4 regions of the Streptomyces sp. NPDC088554 genome follow, and region 1 is predicted to be linked to each of the others. Evidence: riboswitches for the same ligand, from Rfam matches in the RefSeq annotation. Region 1 holds a riboswitch; each other region holds the start of a gene.
What was found. A riboswitch is a leader RNA that binds a small molecule or an ion and turns the genes downstream of it on or off. The one in region 1 is predicted to bind cyclic di-AMP.

Region 1 (4,826 bases):
ACAGCCTGTCGACCTTGGCCTTGACCTGCGCGGCGGTGAGCGCGGGCTCCGCGTGTACGGCGCTGCCCGAGGCGGTCGCGGTCGCCGCCCCGGCGAGCGCGAGAGTGGCGGCGGTACGGGCCGTCCGGGCGGTGAACGGGCGCTGCTTGGGTTTTCGGTGCGCTGCCACGGGGCGGTCCACGTCCTTCGTGCGTCAGGTGTCCGTGCGGGAACAGGTGGTACGGGTACGGCGGCCACCTGGGAGGACGTTATGACCCAAGGTCACGGCCTGGCATCGGCTTGACGGGTATTGGTCGGAGGTGGCGGTTCCATGGCGTTTCCCGACCGAGTTGATCTTGAAAAGGCGCGACTTCCGGCTGGACGGGACCGAAACGGAGACTGAGGGTGACCTCACCGAAGAACGGCGAAATACCCACGGTTAGGCTCCGAATCATGGACGTACTCATCAATGTCTTCGTTGCTCTTCACATCATCGGCATAGCCTCGCTGCTCGGCGGTTTTCTGACCCAGATGAAGTCGATGAGCGCGGGAACGGCCCGCTTCAGCCCGGCGATGCTGCACGGCGCGCTGACGATGCTGATCACGGGAATGGCTCTGGTGGGCCTCAATCAGGCCGACGGCCAGGCGGTCAACAGCATCAAGATCGGTGTCAAGCTGGCGATCCTGGTCGTGATCCTCGGCCTGGTCTATGTGAAGCGGGACGACGAGGTGCTCCCGAAGCCGCTGTTCGGCGCGGTGGGTGGTCTGACGGTGGTCAATATCTTCATCGCCACGCTCTGGACCTGAGCCACCGCTCAAATCAGCGGCCCCCGATGCTCCGTGACATCGGGGGCCTTCCTGCTTCTTGCCCGGCCTGTTTCTCGGCCGACCTGTTTTCTGCCAGGTTTCCGCCGGGCCTCTTCTGTCGGGCCTCTTCTGTCAGGCCTGTTTCTGTCAGGCCGGGCGGACGCTGCCGTAGATCGGCATGTAGTAGATCGACTCCTCGCGGACGTTCGATCCGGGCTTCGGCGCGTGGATCATCATGCCGTCACCGATATAGATGCCGACGTGGCTGACATCGTCGTAGAAGAACACCAGATCGCCGGGGAGAAGATCGTCCGTCGCGATGTGCGCGCCGGCTTTCGCCTGTTCCCAGGTGGAGCGCGGCAGCTGCACACCGACCTCGCGCCAGGCGACCTGGGTGAGGCCCGAGCAGTCGTACGAGCTGGGGCCCGAGGCGCCCCAGACGTACGGCTTGCCGATCTGGCCGGCCGCGAACGCGATGACCCTGGCGGCCTTGGCGGCGTAGGCGTCGGCGGGGCACTCGGCGGTGGCACCCGCGAGAGGGGCCGCCACCGGAGCGGCGGCCGGCGCCGAGGGTGAAACCGGAACCGGAACCGCAGGTACGACCGGGGCGGGAGCCGGGGCAGCCGCTACCGGAGGGCCTACCGGAGGCGCTACCGGCGCCGCCACGGCCGGGGCCGGGAGCGTGGGGGCGGCCACCGCCGGGCCGACGCCCGTACCCGCGCCCACGACCGGCATCGTGCCGGTGCTCCTGATGGCGCTGATGTTGATGCCCGTACTGGTGTCGGTCGACAGCGGCGGGGGCGGGAGCTGGGGCGGCTGTCCTTCGCGTCCGGCCGCCTCGGCCTCGGCCTTGGCCCGGCGGCGTTCGGCTTCCTTCTTGAGCTCCAGCGTGGCCACCCGCGTCCGTTCCTCCGCCGTCAGCTTCGACAGCAGGGCGCGCGCGGTGGTGAGCTTCTTCTGAACGGTTTCCTTGCTGACCCGCAGTGAATTCTGGGGGTCGGCCGGGACTTCGGTGTTCTCGGCGGGCCGCTCCGGTGCCACGGCGGCCTGCGGCGCCCGGAGCGAGGGCGGCGGCGGGGTCTGTGGCATCGGCGGGGACGACGGCGGGACCTGGAGCGAAGGCGCGGCAGGCGGCGGGACCTGGAGCGAAGGCGCGGCCGGCGGTGGGGACATGGGCCGGGGCGGCGACTGCGGCTGGGGCGGGATCGCGGAGACGGCCTCCTGCCGTCGCTCCGTCAACCGTTCCATCGCCTCGACCTGTTCGGCGTACGACGGGGGCCTACGCCGCTGCTCGCTCACCTTGCCCGCGCCCTTGGGCGCATTGCCGCGTATCTGTTCGGCGGCCCGCTTCTGCTCCGCCGTGATCTCTTTCGCCTTGCTGAGCTGGGAAGTTCCGCTCCCGGCCTGGCGGTACAGGTCGTTGACTTTCTTCTGTACCTCTTCGATGGACGGATTCGATACGGCGGGCGCGGCTTCCGCGCCCTGCGTCGACAGCAGCGTGACCGAGGCGAGGGCAGCCGTCGGGAACCCGACGGCGGGGGAGTTGGTTACTTCGCTACGGTTGCGCGACTTGCGATGCGACGCCAAGGCCGGCATCTCCTTCCGTTGGACCGCCTACCGGGTTAGCTGTCGGGTTCGGGCGGAACGGAAGGCTGCCCTACGGGCCTTGAACGTACGGCGACGTACGGCCCGATTCACCCCGTCGTGCAGAGTGGGTCCCCGGTTTCGGACTTCCCTGTGGAAAGCCGAATTCGGCGTGGCTGCCCGCGTGGCGTGGGTCGCCGTTGTGGGAACGGGCTGCCTGTTCGAGCACGCTAGCCAAATTGTGCCGCTGATGTGAAGGTGGATGGTCGATATGCCCGAAACATTTTCGTGACCATTTGCGGGAGTCGGGTGCAGGGTCGAGTAATGAGGGGTATAGCGTCACGCTCCGTGGTTCCATGGTCGCTGTGCATGAGGGGCGGGGGTGCGCGGTGATCGAACGCCGGAATCCGTGAAAGAGCGAGTGCCGGGTCCCGTGGAGATCGTGGAAACCGGAGCCTGTGAAGATCCGGGCGTCCGGAATCCCGCGAGGACTTTCGAAGGCGGGCGCGGGTTGTCAGTGGGGCCGCCTAGACTCGGGAAGCGATGAGCAGCCTCTTTGACGACAGTTTCCTGGCGGACCTCCAGCCCTCCGGCGACGAACACCCGCCGCCGCCCGAGGACCCGGACGGCCATGCCCCGGAGCAGGTGCCCGACGACCTCTTCCAGGGCGCCTTCGACCTGCCCCCGGCGCGTGATCCGTACCACCGGGACGGTGCTCCGCGTACGGTCGTGGACCCCGCCGCGCTGCTCGAAGGGCTGAACGACGAGCAGCGCGCCGCCGTCGTGCACACCGGATCGCCGCTGCTCATCGTGGCGGGGGCCGGGTCGGGCAAGACCCGTGTCCTGACCCACCGGATCGCGCATCTGCTGGGGACCCGCACTGTCCACCCCGGCCAGATACTGGCGATCACCTTCACCAACAAGGCCGCCGGTGAGATGAAGGAGCGCGTCAGCCAGCTTGTCGGCCCGCGTGCCAACGCCATGTGGGTGCTGACCTTCCACAGCGCCTGTGTACGGATCCTGCGGCGCGAGTCGAAGAAGCTCGGATTCACCTCGTCGTTCTCGATCTACGACGCCGCCGACTCCAAGCGGCTGATGGCCCTGGTCTGCCGCGATCTCGATCTCGACCCGAAGCGTTATCCGCCGAAATCCTTCAGCGCCAAGATCTCGAATCTGAAGAATGAGCTGATCGACGAGGAGACCTACGCCGGTCAGGTGGCTGGGGGCACCTCCCAGGCCGAAGGCTCTGGGGGAGGGTTCGAGAAGATGCTCGCCGAGGCGTACCGGATGTACCAGTCGCGGCTGCGCGAGGCCAACGCGCTGGACTTCGACGACATCATCATGACCACCGTCCATCTGCTCCAGGCGTTCCCCGATGTCGCCGAGCACTACCGGCTGCGCTTCCGCCATGTCCTGGTGGACGAGTACCAGGACACCAACCACGCCCAGTACACCCTGGTACGCGAGCTGGTGGGCCCCTCGGGCGGGGACAGGGCCCCGGCGGAGCTGTGCGTGGTGGGGGACGCCGACCAGTCGATCTACGCCTTCCGGGGCGCCACTATTCGTAACATCCTCCAGTTCGAGGAGGACTACCCCGACGCGACGACGATCCTCCTGGAGCAGAACTACCGCTCCACCCAGACGATCCTCAGCGCGGCCAACGCGGTCATCGAGCGGAACGAGAGCCGCCGCCCGAAGAATCTGTGGACGAAGGCCGGCGCGGGCGCCCAGATCACCGGCTACGTAGCGGACACGGAGCACGACGAGGCGCAGTTCGTCGCCGAGGAGATCGACCGGCTGACGGACGCGGGCGAGGTGAAGGCGGGCGACATCGCCGTCTTCTACCGTACGAACGCGCAGTCCCGGGTCTTCGAGGAGATCTTCATCCGGGTCGGCCTGCCGTACAAGGTCGTCGGCGGAGTGCGCTTCTACGAGCGCAAGGAGGTCCGCGATGTGCTGGCCTATCTGCGGGTCCTGGCCAATCCGGAGGACAACGTACCGCTGCGCCGGATCCTCAATGTGCCCAAGCGTGGCATCGGGGACCGTGCCGAGGCCATGATCGACGCCCTCGCGCTGCGGGAGAGGATCACCTTCCCGCAGGCGCTGCGGCGGGTGGACGAGGCGTACGGCATGGCGGCGCGCTCGACGAACGCGGTCAAGCGTTTCAACACGCTGATGGAGGAGCTGCGCACGGTCGTGGAGTCGGGCGCGGGCCCGGCGACGGTCCTGGAAGCGGTGCTGGAGCGGACGGGGTATCTGGCGGAGTTGCAGGCTTCGACCGACCCGCAGGACGAGACCCGTATCGAGAACCTCCAGGAACTCGCGGCGGTGGCGCTGGAGTTCGAGCAGGAGCGCAGCCAGGCGGCGGGTGCTTCGGGCGGAGCGAGTGCGGCGGGCACGGGGGACGACGGTACGGACGCCGGTGACGCCGCTGCCACGGCCACGCCCACCCTGGC
Region 2 (4,826 bases), on a different contig from region 1:
CACCCGTATGAGGAGAGGTACGCCCATGAACCGTCCTTCGGCCCGCTACGTCCTGCCCGAATTCACCGAGCGGACGTCCCACGGGACCCGGAGTCTCGATCCGTACTCCAAGCTCTTCGAGGACCGGATCATCTTTCTCGGCACCGCCGTGGACGAGACCACGGCCAACGATGTGATCGCGCAGTTCGTCCATCTCGAATACGCCGCGCCCGATCAGGACATCCGGGTCTACATCAACTCCCCCGGCGGTCCGATCGACGCCATGACCGCGATCTACGACACCATGCAGCTCGTCATGTGCGACGTGGAGACGACCGTTCTCGGCCAGGCGGTCTCCACCGCCGCCGTCCTGCTGGCGGGCGGCACCCCGGGCAAGCGGATGGCGCTGCCCGGCGCCCGGGTCGTACTCCGGCAGCCCGCTCTCGACCGGGGCGTACAGGGACAGCCGTCCGATCTGCTGATCCACGCGGAGGAGCTGCCGCGGCAGCGCTCGCTGGTCGCGTCGATGCTGACGCGGCACACCGGGCGGAGCCCGGAGCGGATCGCCGGGGCCATCGAGCGGGACACGGTCTTCGACGCGGCCGGGGCGCAGGCGTTCGGGCTGGTCGACCATGTGATCCGGAGCCGCGGGGCATCCGGCGGGCGGTGAGGGGCCGATGATTCCGGAGCTGCCACCGCTGCCCGCGCTGACCCGCGCCGAGTGTGACGTTGTCGACACCTATCTTCGGATCGTCGACCTGCTGGGCCGTATCAATCCGGCCAGGGGCACGGACACCTATGACGCGCTGCGGGCCGCGCAGGCGCTGCCCGCCCAGGCGCTCGCGCTCCGCGCCGCCCTGACGGCGATGCACTCCCGGGGCGAGACCGAACTGCACTCGGCGACGCTGGCCCGCGCGCTCCGGGTGCTCGACGGCGAGAGGCGTGCTGGGAGGGTCACCATGCCTCCCGAGGAACGGACTTGAGGCAGCGAGGCGCTCTCGAATGGACGCGTCCGTACGGGAACGCCTCACCCGATCGGTGGATGAACTCGCTGGACAGACACGGGGAGTCGAGTTGCGCGGAGCGCCCGAACCCGTATGGCGCGCCTCGAATTCCCCGCAGGTACGGCCCTCACCCCGCCCCCGTGAACCGGTATGAAAATCCCGCTCGCCACTCATACGGGCCAGCCGTGAGTAAGTTCACATATCGTCGTTTCAGTCGGAAATCCACGGCCGGCTGATGTCAAGATCCCTGGGACGACAAGCCCCCGCCACCCACGGCGGGGCGGTCCGGACGGACGCCGAGTCCTGCCGCTGTATCCGGATGACTGAGTCGACAGGAGTGGATCGGCAGGAGTGGAGGACCCAAGCAGTACGGGATGACACGTGACGGTGATCGTCCCTTGGGGTGAAGCCACGGGGTCTGTGACAGGACCTCATGGCCGGGCAACTTCGCCAGCCCGAACCCGACAGGTCATCCTTCACAGGCGGCTGACGAAGGGTTGCGCATGTCTGCGCAGACATATGTCCCGTCTTTGCTGTCCCGGACCGGAGCCGTATCGGTCCTCACGCTCGCCGCGATAGGCAGCACGATGCTGGTGCCTGGCGCCGCGTCGGAGGCCGAAGCCGCTACGCACGGGGTGAAGGCGCTGAAGGTCGCCGCGTCGAAGAAGGGCTCACCGTACAAGTACGGAGCCACGGGACCGTCCCGCTTCGACTGCTCGGGGCTGACGGTGTACTCGTTCAAGAAAGCGGGTAAGAAGCTCCCCCGCACGGCCCAGCAGCAGTACAACAAGACGAAGCATGTCTCGTCGTCCCAACGACGCAAGGGAGACCTGGTGTTCTTCCACTCGGGCAGCAACGTCTACCACGTCGGCATCTACGCCGGCGCGGGCAAGATCTGGCACTCGCCGAAGACCGGATCCCTGGTGCGGCTGGAGAAGATCTGGTCGAAGAGCGTCTGGTACGGACGGGTGAAGTAGCGACCGCGCCCCGCCCGTAGGCCCGGAGCGGGCGGGTGCCGAGGGTACGTCCGAGTGAAAGCGCGCTACACCGTGGGACCAGGCGGGGATGCAGGCCGGGCCGGGCCGGCCGCTCCCTGCCGCCTCCGGGGCTTCTGACGGGGCCTCGGGCCCGTACCCCGTACGTACGGATGAACTCAGCTCCGGACCGGAGCCGTCGGCGCCCTCCAGGGCAGTGTGATCCACACCGTCTTGCCGCCCTCCGGCGTCGGTGTGATGGCCAGCCGCCCGCCGTGTTCGGCGGTCAGCGAGCGGATGATGACCATCCCCCGGCCGTTGTCCTGCTGGACGGCCGCCGGCAGCCGCTGCGGCCACCGCGGATGGCTGTCGGTCACCCCCAGCCGCAGCAGTTCCTCGCGCTCCAGCCGGACCTCCACCGTGAAGGTGGGAGACCGGCCGAAGGTGTGCTGGACGGCGTTGGTGACCAGCTCGGAGACGATGAGCCGGACCGTGTCCGCCATGTCCGCCTCGCCGGGCAGCCCCCACTCGGCCAGGAGGTCCGCGACATATCTTCGCGCCGTCGGTACCGACGCGGGATCGCTCGGCAGGGTGATGGATGCTTCCTGATGGTCTGCCATGACGATGCCGTCCCTTTCCCACCGGACCGCACTCCGACAGAGAGCGGATGACTGCGCGGCCGGCTCGGACTGTGCTTCGCGACACACTGCCACCGATCGCGCCGGGCACAGCCCGATCCATCGAGATCTGCATATATCTGTCGCTCGAAGCGGTGAACTCTGCAACGCGAGACCGTATTTGGCCGCCGGAAAGACATCTTCTCCGCCGCGACGCCCGGGGGGGACAAGCGTGACGGAGAAATCCGGAGATGAGGATCCGGCCATGCGGCATATTCCGGCGGTCCATGGCATATTCCAGCGGTCCGTCGACGCGGGCCCGGTGCAGACGGCGCGGGCCGCCACCGGAGTACGGGAGCGACCGGCGGCCGGACCACCCCGGCCGCTGCCGCCCCACCGCCCCGGCTCACCGTGGGGCGGCCGCCACCACCGTACGTACCGCCGTGCCGATCTGGTCATCCGTCAGATCGGCACGCGCGGTCAGCCGGATCCGGGAGATCCCGTCCGGCACCGACGGCGGCCGGAAGCACCCCACGGCCAGCCCCGCCGCCCGGCAGTCCGCCGCCCAGCGCACGGCCGCCTCCGGCGACGGCGCCTGTACGGAGACCACGGCGGCGTCCGGCCGTACGGCGGTCAGCCCCGCCCCGGTCAGCAGCCGGTGCAGCGCGGCGGCGACCTCCCGCGCCCGCAGAGCCCGCGCGGGCTCCCCGCGCAGCAGCCGCAACGCCGCCAGCGCGCCGCCCACGGCGGCCGGGGCCAGCCCGGTGTCGAAGATGAACGTCCGCGCGGTGTTGGCCAGATGGCCGATGACCCGCGCCGGGCCGAGGATCGCGCCGCCCTGGCTGCCCAGGGCCTTGGAGAGGGTGAGCGTGGCCACCACCCCGGGCGCCCCCGCGAGCCCGGCCGCGTCGAGCGTGCCCCGGCCGCCCGCGCCGAGCACCCCGAGGCCGTGCGCGTCGTCGACGAGGAGCGCCGCGCCCCGGGGACGGCAGACCCCGGCCAGCTGCGCCAGCGGCGCCGCGTCGCCGTCCACCGAGAACACCGCGTCGCTCACCACCAGCGCCCGCCGCCCGGCGTGCGCGTCGAGGGCCTTGGCGACGGCGTCCGGATCCGCGTGCGGTACGACGACGGTCTCGGCCCGGGAGAGCCGGCAACCGTCCACGATCGAGGCGTGGTTGCCCGCGTCGGACACCAGCAGCGAGCCCCGGGCCGTGAGCGCGGTGAGGGCCGCGAGGTTGGCCGCGTAACCGGACGACAGGACGAGCGCCGCCTCGAAGCCGCAGAACGCGGCGAGTTCGCGCTCCAGCTCCGCGTGCAGCTCGGTGCTGCCCGTGACCAGCCGGGAACCGGTGGCGCCCGCGCCCCAGCGGCGGGCCGCGTCCGCCGCGGCGCCGGTCACGGCGGGATGCCGGGTCAGGCCCAGATAGTCGTTGCCCGCCAGATCCAGCAGACCGGAATCGGCCGGGCGCGGCCGGATCGTACGGACCAGACCGGACCGCTCGCGGTGGCGCACCTCCTCGTCGGTCCAGTCGAAGGGCGACCAGCCGGGCGCGGTCCGGTCGGGAGAAGTCCCGTTGCCAGAAGTCCCTTTGGCGGAAGCCCTGTTGGGGGAAAACCCGTCGGGAGAAGTCGGGTCGGGGGGATCCTGCTCCATGGGCCCGGTCCTTTGGTTTTGTAGGCAGCGCACAGACCTTAACCGTGGACCAGCCCGGTCGAAGTGTGGCCATGCACACACCTCGATCGAGCGGTCTTGTGGGGTTCCTCCTTTGCCCCGGGGTCCCCCGTGAGTCAGGATCGGCAGCATGGACCTGCTGAGCACACTGGTGGAAAAGGGTCTGCGGCGTGAGCTGCCGACCCGCGAAGAAGCGCTCGCCGTGCTGGCGACCTCCGACGACGAGTTGCTCGACGTGGTGGCCGCTGCCGGGAAGGTGCGCCGTCAGTGGTTCGGGCGGCGGGTGAAGCTGAACTATCTGGTCAATCTGAAGTCGGGCCTGTGCCCCGAGGACTGCTCGTACTGCTCGCAGCGGCTCGGTTCCACGGCAGGGATCCTCAAGTACACCTGGCTGAAGCCCGACGAGGCGTCGAAGGCCGCCGCCGCCGGAGTGGCGGGCGGGGCGAAGCGGGTCTGTCTGGTCGCGAGCGGCCGGGGGCCGACGGACCGGGACGTCGACCGGGTCTCGCGGACCATCGAGGCGATCAAGGAGGAGAACGAGGGCGTCGAGGTCTGCGCCTGTCTCGGGCTGCTCTCGAAC
Region 3 (4,826 bases), on a different contig from region 1:
GGTGTTCCTCAGCGCGGCCGGGGCGGGTGAGCGGATCGCCTCGGTGATGCGGGAGATCCTCCGCGAGGGCCGGGCCGAAGCGGTGATCGCGACGGCGGGCGCGGGCGGCTCGTACGTGATGACCCGTGAGGGCGGCCGGTCCCCGCGCCCGGTCCCGGCGACCCCGCCGCCCGCCCCCGTGGTGGACTCCAACGGCGCGGGCGACGCGTACGTCTGCGGCTTCCTCCACGGCAGGCTGGCCGGCCGCGGTCTGGAGGAGTCCGCCCGGCTCGGCGCGCGGGCCGGTGCCTACGCCTGTACGGCGGAGGGCGGCGAGGCGCTGATCGGTCCGGAGGATCTCGTGGCGGACCGGGACTGACCGGTCACGGCGGGTCAGGTCCGGCGCACCGGTGCGTACCGTACCGCCGGGCGCTCGCGGTGTGCGCCTGCCCTGACAGCCGTCATGTGCGTCCGGAGACGCCACTGTTGCACGACGTGCTCGCGGGCGGGATAGCCGGAGCGGGTCCCGGCGGCCGGTGTGACGTGCCGGGACCCGCTTCCCTGTTGTCCAGGGCTCCGGTGTCAGTGCTCCAGCGGCAGCAGGTCGGGGCGCTTCGCCTCGACCTTGTCCCCGGAGGACTCGCCGCGCAGTCTGCGTCCGATCCAGGGCACCAGATACTCCCGCGCCCAGTGGATGTCGTCCCGCCGCACCTCAAGGGTGCCGCGCGGCGGTTCCGGCGGCCAGATCTGGTCGGGGTCCGCCGGTACGTCGAGTCCGAGCACCTGGGCGGCGCGCAGCGCGACCCGGGTGTGGCCGTCGGGCGACAGATGCAGCCGGTCGCCGTCCCAGGCGCGCCTGTCCTGGACGGACTTCAGAGCCCAGAGGTCGAGTACCGGACAGCCGTAGCGATCGGCGATGGACCGGGTGTGGGCGGTGAAGGTGGCTATCTTGCCGCGCAGATGACGCAGCACGGGGACGCCACGGGTGTCGAAGCCGGTGGTCAGCATGACCGTGCCGACGGCACCGGTGAGTTCGGCGACGGCCCGCTCGAAGCGCTCGGCGACATCGTCGGGGTCGGAGCCGGGACGGAGGATGTCATTGCCACCGGCGCAGAAGGTCACCAGGTCGGGGGCGAGTTCCTTCGCCCGGGGGATCTGCTCCTCGACGATCTGGTCGAGGAGTCGGCCGCGCACGGCGAGATTGGCGTACCGGAAATCTCCGTGCCCGGTGTCCGGGACCGGGCCGGTCACCGGCAGCCGGTCGGCGAGCAGGACCGCGAGCCGGTCCGCCCAGCCGACGAACTGTCCGTCGGGGCCCGGGTCTCCCACGCCCTCCGTAAAGCTGTCGCCAATCGCCGCGTACGACCCGAACACGCCATTTTCTCTTGATCTCGAATCGTCTGCCACAGCAGATCATTTTCCACCGGGGATGTGACCTACGCGACCGTAGGGAGGGGTTGACCCCGGGTGAGAAACGCCATCCGTCAAGTTTTCCCCAACCGGGAATAGCCGTATACGACCGCTGCCCGGCACGGAGAGTGCCGGGCAGCGTGGTGCGGGAGCGCTATGAAATCGGACAGCGGGACGAATCAGACCGTGACACCGTACGCGCGCAGATAGGCCAGCGGGTCGATGTCCGAGCCGTACTCCGGTCCGGTGCGGATCTCGAAGTGCAGATGCGGTCCCGTGACATTGCCGGTGGCACCGGAGAGACCGATCTGCTGGCCTTGGCCGACGCTCTGGCCGGTGGAGACGGAGAGGGACGACAGATGGGCGTACTGCGAGTACCTGCCGTCGTCGTGCCGGATGACGATCTGGTTTCCGTACGAGCCGCCCCAGCCCGCCGTCACGACCGTGCCCGCGCCGACCGCCTTGATGGTGGAGCCCGAGGGCGCGATGAAGTCCACCCCGGTGTGGTAGCCGCTGGACCAGCTTCCGCCCGAGGCGCGGTAGGAGGTGCCGACCGCCGAGTCGACGGGCCGGGTGAAGCCCGAACCGCTGCTCTGCGCGGCCTTGTCGGTGGTCGGGGCCTCGGCCTCCGGAGCCTTGGTCACGGTGGACGGCTTCGCGGACCCCGAAGAGGACGAGGCGGACGAGGCGGAGGACCGCGACGAGGACGGGGTCCCGGAGGACTCCGCCCGGGTCTCGGCGCGGGCCGTCGTGGCCTTCGATCCGAGGGTCAGCTTCAGCCCGGGGTGGATCATCCCGGGGTCGCCGCCGACCGCCTCGCGGTTGTCCTCGTACAGCTTCTGCCAGCCGCCCTGGACGTTCTGCTCGTCCGCGATCCTGGACAGATAGTCACCGGAGACCACGGAGTAGGTCTTCGTGGCCCTCGCCGCGGCGATCTGCGCGGCCGCCCGCTGCTGCGGTACGGCGGTCGCGCTCTGCACGGCGGCCTCGCTCCGGGCCGTACGCGCCGCGGAAGCGGCCTGCGCGGCCGCGGGCACCGCCTGCGGCAGCTCGGAGGTGGCCTGCGGGGCCACGGAGGGAGCGGCCTCGGCGCCGGCGGCGCCGATGAGCGGAAGGGCGATGGCCGCGCCGCCCGTACCCGCGGCGATGAATCCGCGGCGCGAGAACGGACTGCTCTTCGGACGACGGTGCTTACCCTTGGCGGGCATGGTGCGTTCCTCTCCGGCGCCTACGAGGTGAGCTGTCGGGTTCGGGCTGGAGATGCCCGGCCGCGTTGCGCGACTTCACCCCGAGCCGTCCGGGTCTCCGGATCGGCGTACTACCGTGGGTCCCCCGCTCCTGCCACACATGGATGGATGGATGTGTGCTCCGGTCGGCGGCAGGATTCGGCGTTCCGTCCGGATTGAGGGTGAACGTAGGCGAGTCGGACGGCCGGAACAAGCCGCCACTTTCGGCCACGGCCGACCACTCGAATATCGCCGGACATCACCGTCACCCTGCGTGCCTCACGAACCGTCAGTTCCCCTGGGGGGAGTGAAATCCCTTTCTCCCCATCGCCACGGAACGTCACGGATATGATTCCGCTCACTCATCGATCCCCATATCCACTTCCATGGGGGCAGGTTATGCGGAAGTACCCAATACGGTCAGGTCGCCATTTGGGCTGCATTAAGGCGAACATAATGTCCGGTTGATAGGCATCTGAATACAGCTCCACCGGGCCGATCGCCCTCTTGAACAGATGTCGTAGGGTCAGAAGCCGGTATCGTCGGCGGGCCGCGCCGACGGCAGACCACGGAGGAGCACGCCGTGACGCAGCAGCTGCCGCACATCCCGTCGACGGAGCCCGAACTGTCCGGTGTGCGCAACTTCCGTGATGTGGGCGGACTTCCGACCACGGACGGCCGACGGGTGGCCCACGGCAAGCTCTTCCGCAGTGGCCATCTCGCCCATGCCACCGACACCGACACGGCCTTTCTCGCCACCCTCGGTCTGCACACCGTCTTCGACTTCCGCAACGAGGCCGACCGGAAACTGGACGGTCCGGATGTCGAGCTGCCCGGCGTACGCAATGTGAACATCCCGCTCAGCGACCCCGCCGACGGCGCCGAGTTCTGGCGGATGGTCCGCGTCGGCGATCTCGGCCAGCTGCGCTCGCTCCTCGCGGAGGGCAGGGCGGCGGCGCGGATGATCGCCTCGTACCGGATGATCATCGTGGACCGCACCGCCGAGCACAGCCGGATCCTGCACGCGCTCGCCTCGGACAGCGTGCCCGCGCTCCTGCACTGCGCGGCGGGCAAGGACCGGGCCGGGCTCTCCGTCGCGGTGGCCCTGCTCGCGGTCGGTGTCGAGCCGGACGCGATCGAGGCGGATTATCTGAAGTCGAACGACCCGCACCGCCGCTACCGGGTCCGGCGCGGCGACACCTCACCCGCCGGAACCTCCCCCGAGGTGATGGAGCTGCTCGCGCCGCTCTTCGACGCGCGGGTGGAGTATCTCGCCGCCGCCTTCGAGACCATCGAGAAGACCTGGGGCGGCACCGACCGCTATCTCGCCGATGGTCTCGGGGTCGCCCCCGAGACCCGCGAGCTGCTGCGCGCCCGTCTTCTCGACAACGGCTGACGGGCGCCCGCTATCCCTTCGCGCCCAGCTCGAAGAGCACGTACAGAAACGCGGCGAAGACATGTCCGGCCACCAGATAGGCGAACAGCCGGATGACCAGCCCCCTGGGGAACTTCTTCTCCTCCCGTACGGACCGGCCCCCCGGGCTTTCCGGCTCGGTCGCAGCGGCTACGCGGTTCTCTGATTCCGGCATGGTGCGGGCCTCTCTCGGAATGTGATCGGAAACGTGATCGGGGAATGGCCGGGAATGTGGTCGGGATCGTGATGAAACGTGGAACGGCTCAGCGGCGACGCACCCCCGCGCCGAGGCACAGCTCGGCGGCGGGGCTCTGCACCAGGGTGTGGACGAACAGCAGCTCGGTTCCCTCGGCTCCGTCCGCGGCGATACGGTGCGGGGTGAGCGAATCGAAGTGCGCGCTGTCCCCGGGCCCGAGCAGATGCCCGGTGCCCCCGAGGCCCAGCCGCAGCCGCCCTTCGAGGACATAGAGCCACTCCTCCCCCGGATGTACGCGGACCAGGTCGCCCTGCGCCCCGTACGGCACCCGGAGCCGGAGCGGCTGCATCGCCCGGCCGGGGGAGCCCGCCTGGTGGTACGTCCAGCCGTCGGCCTCGACGGGGTCGGTCCGACCGGCCCGGACGATGGGGTCGCGCTCCGGTGGCAGCTCGCCGAGCAGCTCGGAGACGGTGGTGCCGTAGATCCGGGCCAGGGCCAGCAGCATGGGCAGGGAGGGCTGTCTGTGGCCGGTCTCCAGCCGGGAGAGATGGGCGGGCGACAGCCCGGCCCGCCGGGCCGCGGTCTCCAGCGTCAGCGCACG
Region 4 (4,826 bases), on a different contig from region 1:
TTGGTGGGCAATGTCGTACGGCACGCCAAGGGCCCCGTCCGGCTGCGGCTGCTGCACGGCGCCGATCTGGTCTGCGAGGTCTCGGACGGCAGCCTGACCACCCCGAGGATCCGCCGCGCGCTGGAGACCGACGAGGGAGGGCGCGGGCTGCGGCTGGTCACCGCGCTCTCCCAGCGCTGGGGCACCCGCTACACGGCGACCGGCAAGTGCATCTGGACCGAACAGGCGCTGCCCGGTGCGGACCCACCGGGGGACGGGACCGGCGAGGCGCTCGGCGAAGTCCTGGACGAAGCTCTGGACGGGGTGCTGGAGGAGGTGCTCGGCGGGTTCATGGACGAGGACGGGGACGACCGGCCCCAGTGAGCCCGTCGGCTGTCCCCGTGAGCCCACGGGGAACGCCACCACCGCCGCCACGAACGCCTCCGGCTTCTCCAGTGGGGGCGGCTCGGTGTGGTCGGTCCTGGGTACGTGGCTCTGGGTGCGCGGGCGCCGCGGACGGGTCCCCGGGCGGCCCTCGCGGAGATACTCTCTGCCGATTGTCAGTGGCTGGCCGTAGCCTTGGTCCTATGTTCGCTTCCACATCCGTTTCTTCTTCCCCTTCCAGCGCCCGAGGCGCCTTACACCCCATGCGCCCCGCGCACCCCACCGCCATCCGCTCCGCCGAGGCGGTCAACGCGGAGATCCGCGCCCTGTGGGCCCGCGCGGGCCGCTCCCTGACGCCCCTGGAGCAGGAGCGCTACCAGTGCCTCCTGGTGGAGTGGGCGTCGGCGGTCCGGGCCGATGTGGCCGAGGCGGCTTAGCGCCCGACAGGCGGGAGTGGTCATGACCGTCCCCGGGATGCCGTAGAGTTGCATTCAACGGCGCGGGGTGGAGCAGCTCGGTAGCTCGCTGGGCTCATAACCCAGAGGTCGCAGGTTCAAATCCTGTCCCCGCTACTGAAGAAGAAAACGAAGGCCCGGATTCCTTGTGAATCCGGGCCTTCGTCGTGCCCGCACCTCGGGTCCTGGTGCGTGGGCCCCGGGGCGCGGGCGCCGTCCCGGTAGCGCGTTCGTAGCCCACTCGGCCGATGGCGAGTCGCCGCCGGGCGCGGCAGCGGCCAGCCTGGGTAGGGCGCGGTGCCGTCCGTAGCCGCGAGTGGACCGGGCGGGACCGGGTGACCGGGCAGGAGAGCGCTGAGTGGGGAAGCTGAGGAAGCTCGGGTACCGCGTCACCGGCCGCGGCAGGGCCGACGGCGGCGCGGGTTTCTGGGCTGCCGAGGGCGCGGGCTTCTGGGGGGCGCCGGATTCCGGCGGGGGTTCCGGTGGCCGTGGCCGTACCGGACGCGGGCTGGTGCGGATCCTGCCCGTGCTGGTGCTGGTCTTCGGGGCGGTGTTCGACCTTGTGACCCCGACAAGGGTCACCGCCGCCCCGTTCTACGCGGCGGCTCCGTTGATCGCGGCGCCTTTCTACACGCTGACCGGCACGGCCGTGGTGGGGGCCGGTGCGCTGGCCGCGTTGGTGGGGGCGAGTATCGACTCCGATTCGCTGATGTCGCTGGCGACGCTCAGTTCGATTCTGACGGTGCTGGTCGTCTCCGTACTCGCGCTGTACATCAACGGCGTCGTCAGACGCAGCGGCGAGCGTCTCGCCTCCGCCCGGGTCATCGCCGAGACCGCCCAGCGCGCGGTGCTGCCCCGGCCCGCCGAGCGGATCGGGGGGCTGCGGATCGCGGCGCGGTACGAGGCGGCGCAGGAGGGCGCGTTCATCGGTGGGGACCTGTTCGCCGTACAGGACACGCCGTACGGGGTGCGGCTGGTCGTCGGGGACGTGCGGGGGAAGGGGCTGGAGGCGGTCGAGGCGGTGGCCGTGCTCATCGGGTCCTTCCGGGAGGCGGCCGAGCAGGAGCGTTCGCTCGAAGCGGTCGCGCAGCGGCTGGAGCGCGCGCTGCTGCGGGAGGGGACGCGACGGGCGGGGCTCGATGTCTTCGAGGGGTTCACCACGGCCGTACTCGCCGAGATCCCGCACGGCGAGAGCGTGGTCCGGCTGCTGAACCGGGGCCATCCGGAGCCGCTGCTGCTCTGCGACGACGGTGCCGTACGGGTGCTGGCGCCGAACGATCCCGCGCTGCCGCTGGGGATGAGCGAGCTGGGCGTGTGGCCGGACCGGGCGGAGCAGGCGCCGTACCCGGCCGGCTCGACGCTGCTCTTCTACACGGACGGGCTCACCGAGGCGCGTGACGCCAGGGGCGTGTTCTACGCGCCGCGCGAGCGGCTCGACGGGCGGATCTTCCCGGGGCCCGAGGAGCTGCTCCAGGCGCTGATCGACGACGTACGGCTGCATACCGGCGGGGGGAACCAGGACGATATGGCGCTGCTGGCGGTGGTCCGGCCCTCGGTGGGGCAGCCGGAGCGGCGCAGGACGATGCCGATCGTCCGGTGAGGGCCGGGTAGCGCCGGGGCGCGCCGTTCGCCGGGACCCTGATCCGTCCGTTGTTTCGTGAGGGCGATGTGAAGGCGCTTTGAAGGCGAGTTGCGACTGCGGGTAGTCATGGGGTATCGCTCCGCATAGAGACTGACGGTTCGTCAGAAGTTCGTAGCCCCCGAATTGCCGGTCGACTCGCCCGATTGCGCCGCCGTGTGTCCCGGTGTGTCCGTTGCGAAGTTGTTAACGATCACCGGGAACGGCTTGGAATAAAGCCCCGGTCTCTATTAACGTTCGATAACGCAGCGCGGTCGTCCCAGCCGTCGTAAGAGATGGCACCGCGTGCGCATGCGCCGAATCCCGCAAGGGAACCGGGGAACCATTATTTGGGGTGAATCGGGTGTTTTCGCTGCCTGGCGCAGGTGGCGAGGTGTCCGTAGGAGACCTTCCTGCTCCGAACCCGTCAGCTAACCCGGTAGGCGAGAAGGAAGGAAAGGAGCACGCCTCAGTGGCGTCCAACAAGCCTGTCCTCGATGCACCTCTTGAGACCCGTTCGTTCGGCCGTGAGCCCGAGCGGTCCATCGGGGAGTGGAATCCCACGGAGGAATCCATTCGCCCCGTACGAGGCAGGCACCGTGTCGCCAAGCAGCGCGGGCTGGCCCGTAGCTCCACGGTCCTCGGCGTCGGGGTCATCGCGGCTGTCGGCGCGGGCGGCATAGCCACCGCGCAGGAGAAGCCCGCGGTCTCCATATCCCTGCCCGATGTCATCACGGACAACCTTCCTGGTGCCAAGTCCCTGCCGGGTCTGGGCTCTTCGGAGTCGGACGCGGACTCGGAGGCGAAGGCCGTCACCGCCGAGGCGGAGAAGAAGCGGGAGGCGCTCGCCCGCGCCCCGCTCTCCACCGCCGGGCTGACGGTCGCCGACACCGAGCAGGGCGCCACCGACGCGGGCGAGGCCCTGCGCGCCCGGATCATCCAGCAGGCCGAGCAGCAGCAGGCCGAGGCCGACGCCACGGAGAAGGCGGCAGCCGAGAAGGCCGCCGCCCAGAAGGCCGCGCAGGCGGCCAAGAAGCAGCAGGCCGAGGCCGACGAGAAGGCCGAGCAGGCGAAGGTGGAGGCCAAGGCCGCCGCCGACGCCAAGGCCGAGCAGGAGCGCATCGCCAAGCTGGCGTCGAGCTTCGCGCTCCCCACCTCCTCGTACACGATCACCTCCACCTTCGGCCAGGCCGGCTCCCTGTGGTCCTCCGGGCAGCACACGGGCCTGGACTTCGCCGCTCCGACCGGCACCCCGATCAAGGCCGTGCACAGCGGCACGATCAAGTCGGCCGGCTGGTCGGGCTCGTTCGGCTACCGCACGGTCCTGGAGCTGGATGACGGTACGGAGATCTGGTACGCCCACCAGTCCTCGATGACCGTCAGCGCCGGCCAGAAGGTCGCCACCGGCGACGTCATCGGCCGCGTCGGCGCGACCGGCAATGTGACCGGACCCCATCTCCACCTCGAAGTCCACACGGCGGGCGGCGCGGGCATCGACCCGATGAGCTGGCTCAGCGGCCGGGGCATCAACGTCTGACGGTCACTCAACTCCGTAACCCGGAGCGGGACTTCGCCGACCCGTGCGCGGACGTGCTCGGGCGCCCTGCCGGGAGTTCGGCGACGAGCGCCCGAAGGAACCGCGCCCGGCCGGCGCCCTCGCGGCCGTACGGCGTTGTCGGACCCGGTTGGTATGACCGAGTCGTCGGCATCGGACGGCAGAAGGGGCTGTGGGCATGATCGTCGATGCGGAGGGGGACCTGCTGGCGGCGGACGTGGATGCCCTGGTCAACGCCGTCAATACGGTCGGGGTCATGGGGAAGGGCATCGCCTCGCAGTTCAAGCGGGCCTGGCCGGAGAATTTCGAGGCGTACGCGCAGGCGTGCCGGGCGGGCGAGGTGCGGCCCGGGGTGATGTTCGTGTACGACCGGGGGGCTTCGGCCGCGCCCCGGTACGTGGTCAACTTCCCGACCAAGAGGCACTGGCGCTCGGCGTCCCGCCCGGAAGACGTGCGGCAGGGGCTTCAGGATCTGCGGCGGGTCATTGTCGAGTCGGGGATCCGCAGCATCGCTGTTCCTCCGCTGGGGTGCGGCCTCGGCGGGCTGGACTGGGCGGACGTTCAACCGATGATCGTCTCCGCCCTGGGGGACCTGCCGGATGTCGAGATACGGGTGTACGCGCCGGACGGGTGACCGCAATGGTCGACCGGAATAAGGATGGTCCCGTTCCGGGTTGTGGTGACGCATGACTGAGCTGCGCACCCTTGGTGCTTCCGACCTCAAGGTCTTCCCCCTCAACCTCGGCGGCAACGTCTTCGGCTGGACCGCCGACGAGGCGGAGTCCTTCGCCGTGCTCGACGCGTACGCGGCCGGGGGCGGGAACTTCGTGGATAC

Region 2: it holds a riboswitch for cyclic di-AMP, as region 1 does, so the genes downstream of both, ACIP8W_RS10645 (C40 family peptidase) here and ACIP8W_RS20955 (C40 family peptidase) in region 1, are expected to answer to the same signal.
Region 3: it holds a riboswitch for cyclic di-AMP, as region 1 does, so the genes downstream of both, ACIP8W_RS05570 (LysM peptidoglycan-binding domain-containing M23 family metallopeptidase) here and ACIP8W_RS20955 (C40 family peptidase) in region 1, are expected to answer to the same signal.
Region 4: it holds a riboswitch for cyclic di-AMP, as region 1 does, so the genes downstream of both, ACIP8W_RS28010 (M23 family metallopeptidase) here and ACIP8W_RS20955 (C40 family peptidase) in region 1, are expected to answer to the same signal.

Annotation. Positions count from the first base shown of each region.
Region 1 is NZ_JBIVMF010000017.1:83,241-88,066, forward strand. Features, by position in the region: gene ACIP8W_RS20945 (NlpC/P60 family protein) at 1-169, opposite strand, end outside; gene ACIP8W_RS20950 (hypothetical protein) at 433-786, shown strand; gene ACIP8W_RS20955 (C40 family peptidase) at 934-2,373, opposite strand; cyclic di-AMP (ydaO/yuaA leader) riboswitch at 2,381-2,553, opposite strand; gene pcrA (DNA helicase PcrA) at 2,914-4,826, shown strand, end outside.
Region 2 is NZ_JBIVMF010000007.1:60,518-65,343, reverse strand. Features, by position in the region: gene ACIP8W_RS10655 (ATP-dependent Clp protease proteolytic subunit) at 26-649, shown strand; gene ACIP8W_RS10650 (hypothetical protein) at 657-962, shown strand; cyclic di-AMP (ydaO/yuaA leader) riboswitch at 1,281-1,484, shown strand; gene ACIP8W_RS10645 (C40 family peptidase) at 1,487-1,960, shown strand; gene ACIP8W_RS10640 (ATP-binding protein) at 2,137-2,577, opposite strand; gene ACIP8W_RS10635 (8-amino-7-oxononanoate synthase) at 2,981-4,228, opposite strand; gene bioB (biotin synthase BioB) at 4,377-4,826, shown strand, end outside.
Region 3 is NZ_JBIVMF010000003.1:363,585-368,410, reverse strand. Features, by position in the region: partial or broken gene ACIP8W_RS05580 (PfkB family carbohydrate kinase) at 1-358, shown strand, start outside; gene ACIP8W_RS05575 (SGNH/GDSL hydrolase family protein) at 562-1,386, opposite strand; gene ACIP8W_RS05570 (LysM peptidoglycan-binding domain-containing M23 family metallopeptidase) at 1,569-2,597, opposite strand; cyclic di-AMP (ydaO/yuaA leader) riboswitch at 2,602-2,790, opposite strand; gene ACIP8W_RS05565 (tyrosine-protein phosphatase) at 3,199-4,011, shown strand; gene ACIP8W_RS05560 (DUF6126 family protein) at 4,022-4,204, opposite strand; gene ACIP8W_RS05555 (helix-turn-helix domain-containing protein) at 4,293-4,826, opposite strand, start outside.
Region 4 is NZ_JBIVMF010000032.1:18,570-23,395, reverse strand. Features, by position in the region: gene ACIP8W_RS28030 (SpoIIE family protein phosphatase) at 1-363, shown strand, start outside; gene ACIP8W_RS28025 (hypothetical protein) at 627-800, shown strand; tRNA gene ACIP8W_RS28020 (tRNA-Met) at 862-935, shown strand; gene ACIP8W_RS28015 (PP2C family protein-serine/threonine phosphatase) at 1,177-2,418, shown strand; cyclic di-AMP (ydaO/yuaA leader) riboswitch at 2,742-2,897, shown strand; gene ACIP8W_RS28010 (M23 family metallopeptidase) at 2,909-3,973, shown strand; gene ACIP8W_RS28005 (macro domain-containing protein) at 4,170-4,625, shown strand; gene ACIP8W_RS28000 (aldo/keto reductase) at 4,678-4,826, shown strand, end outside.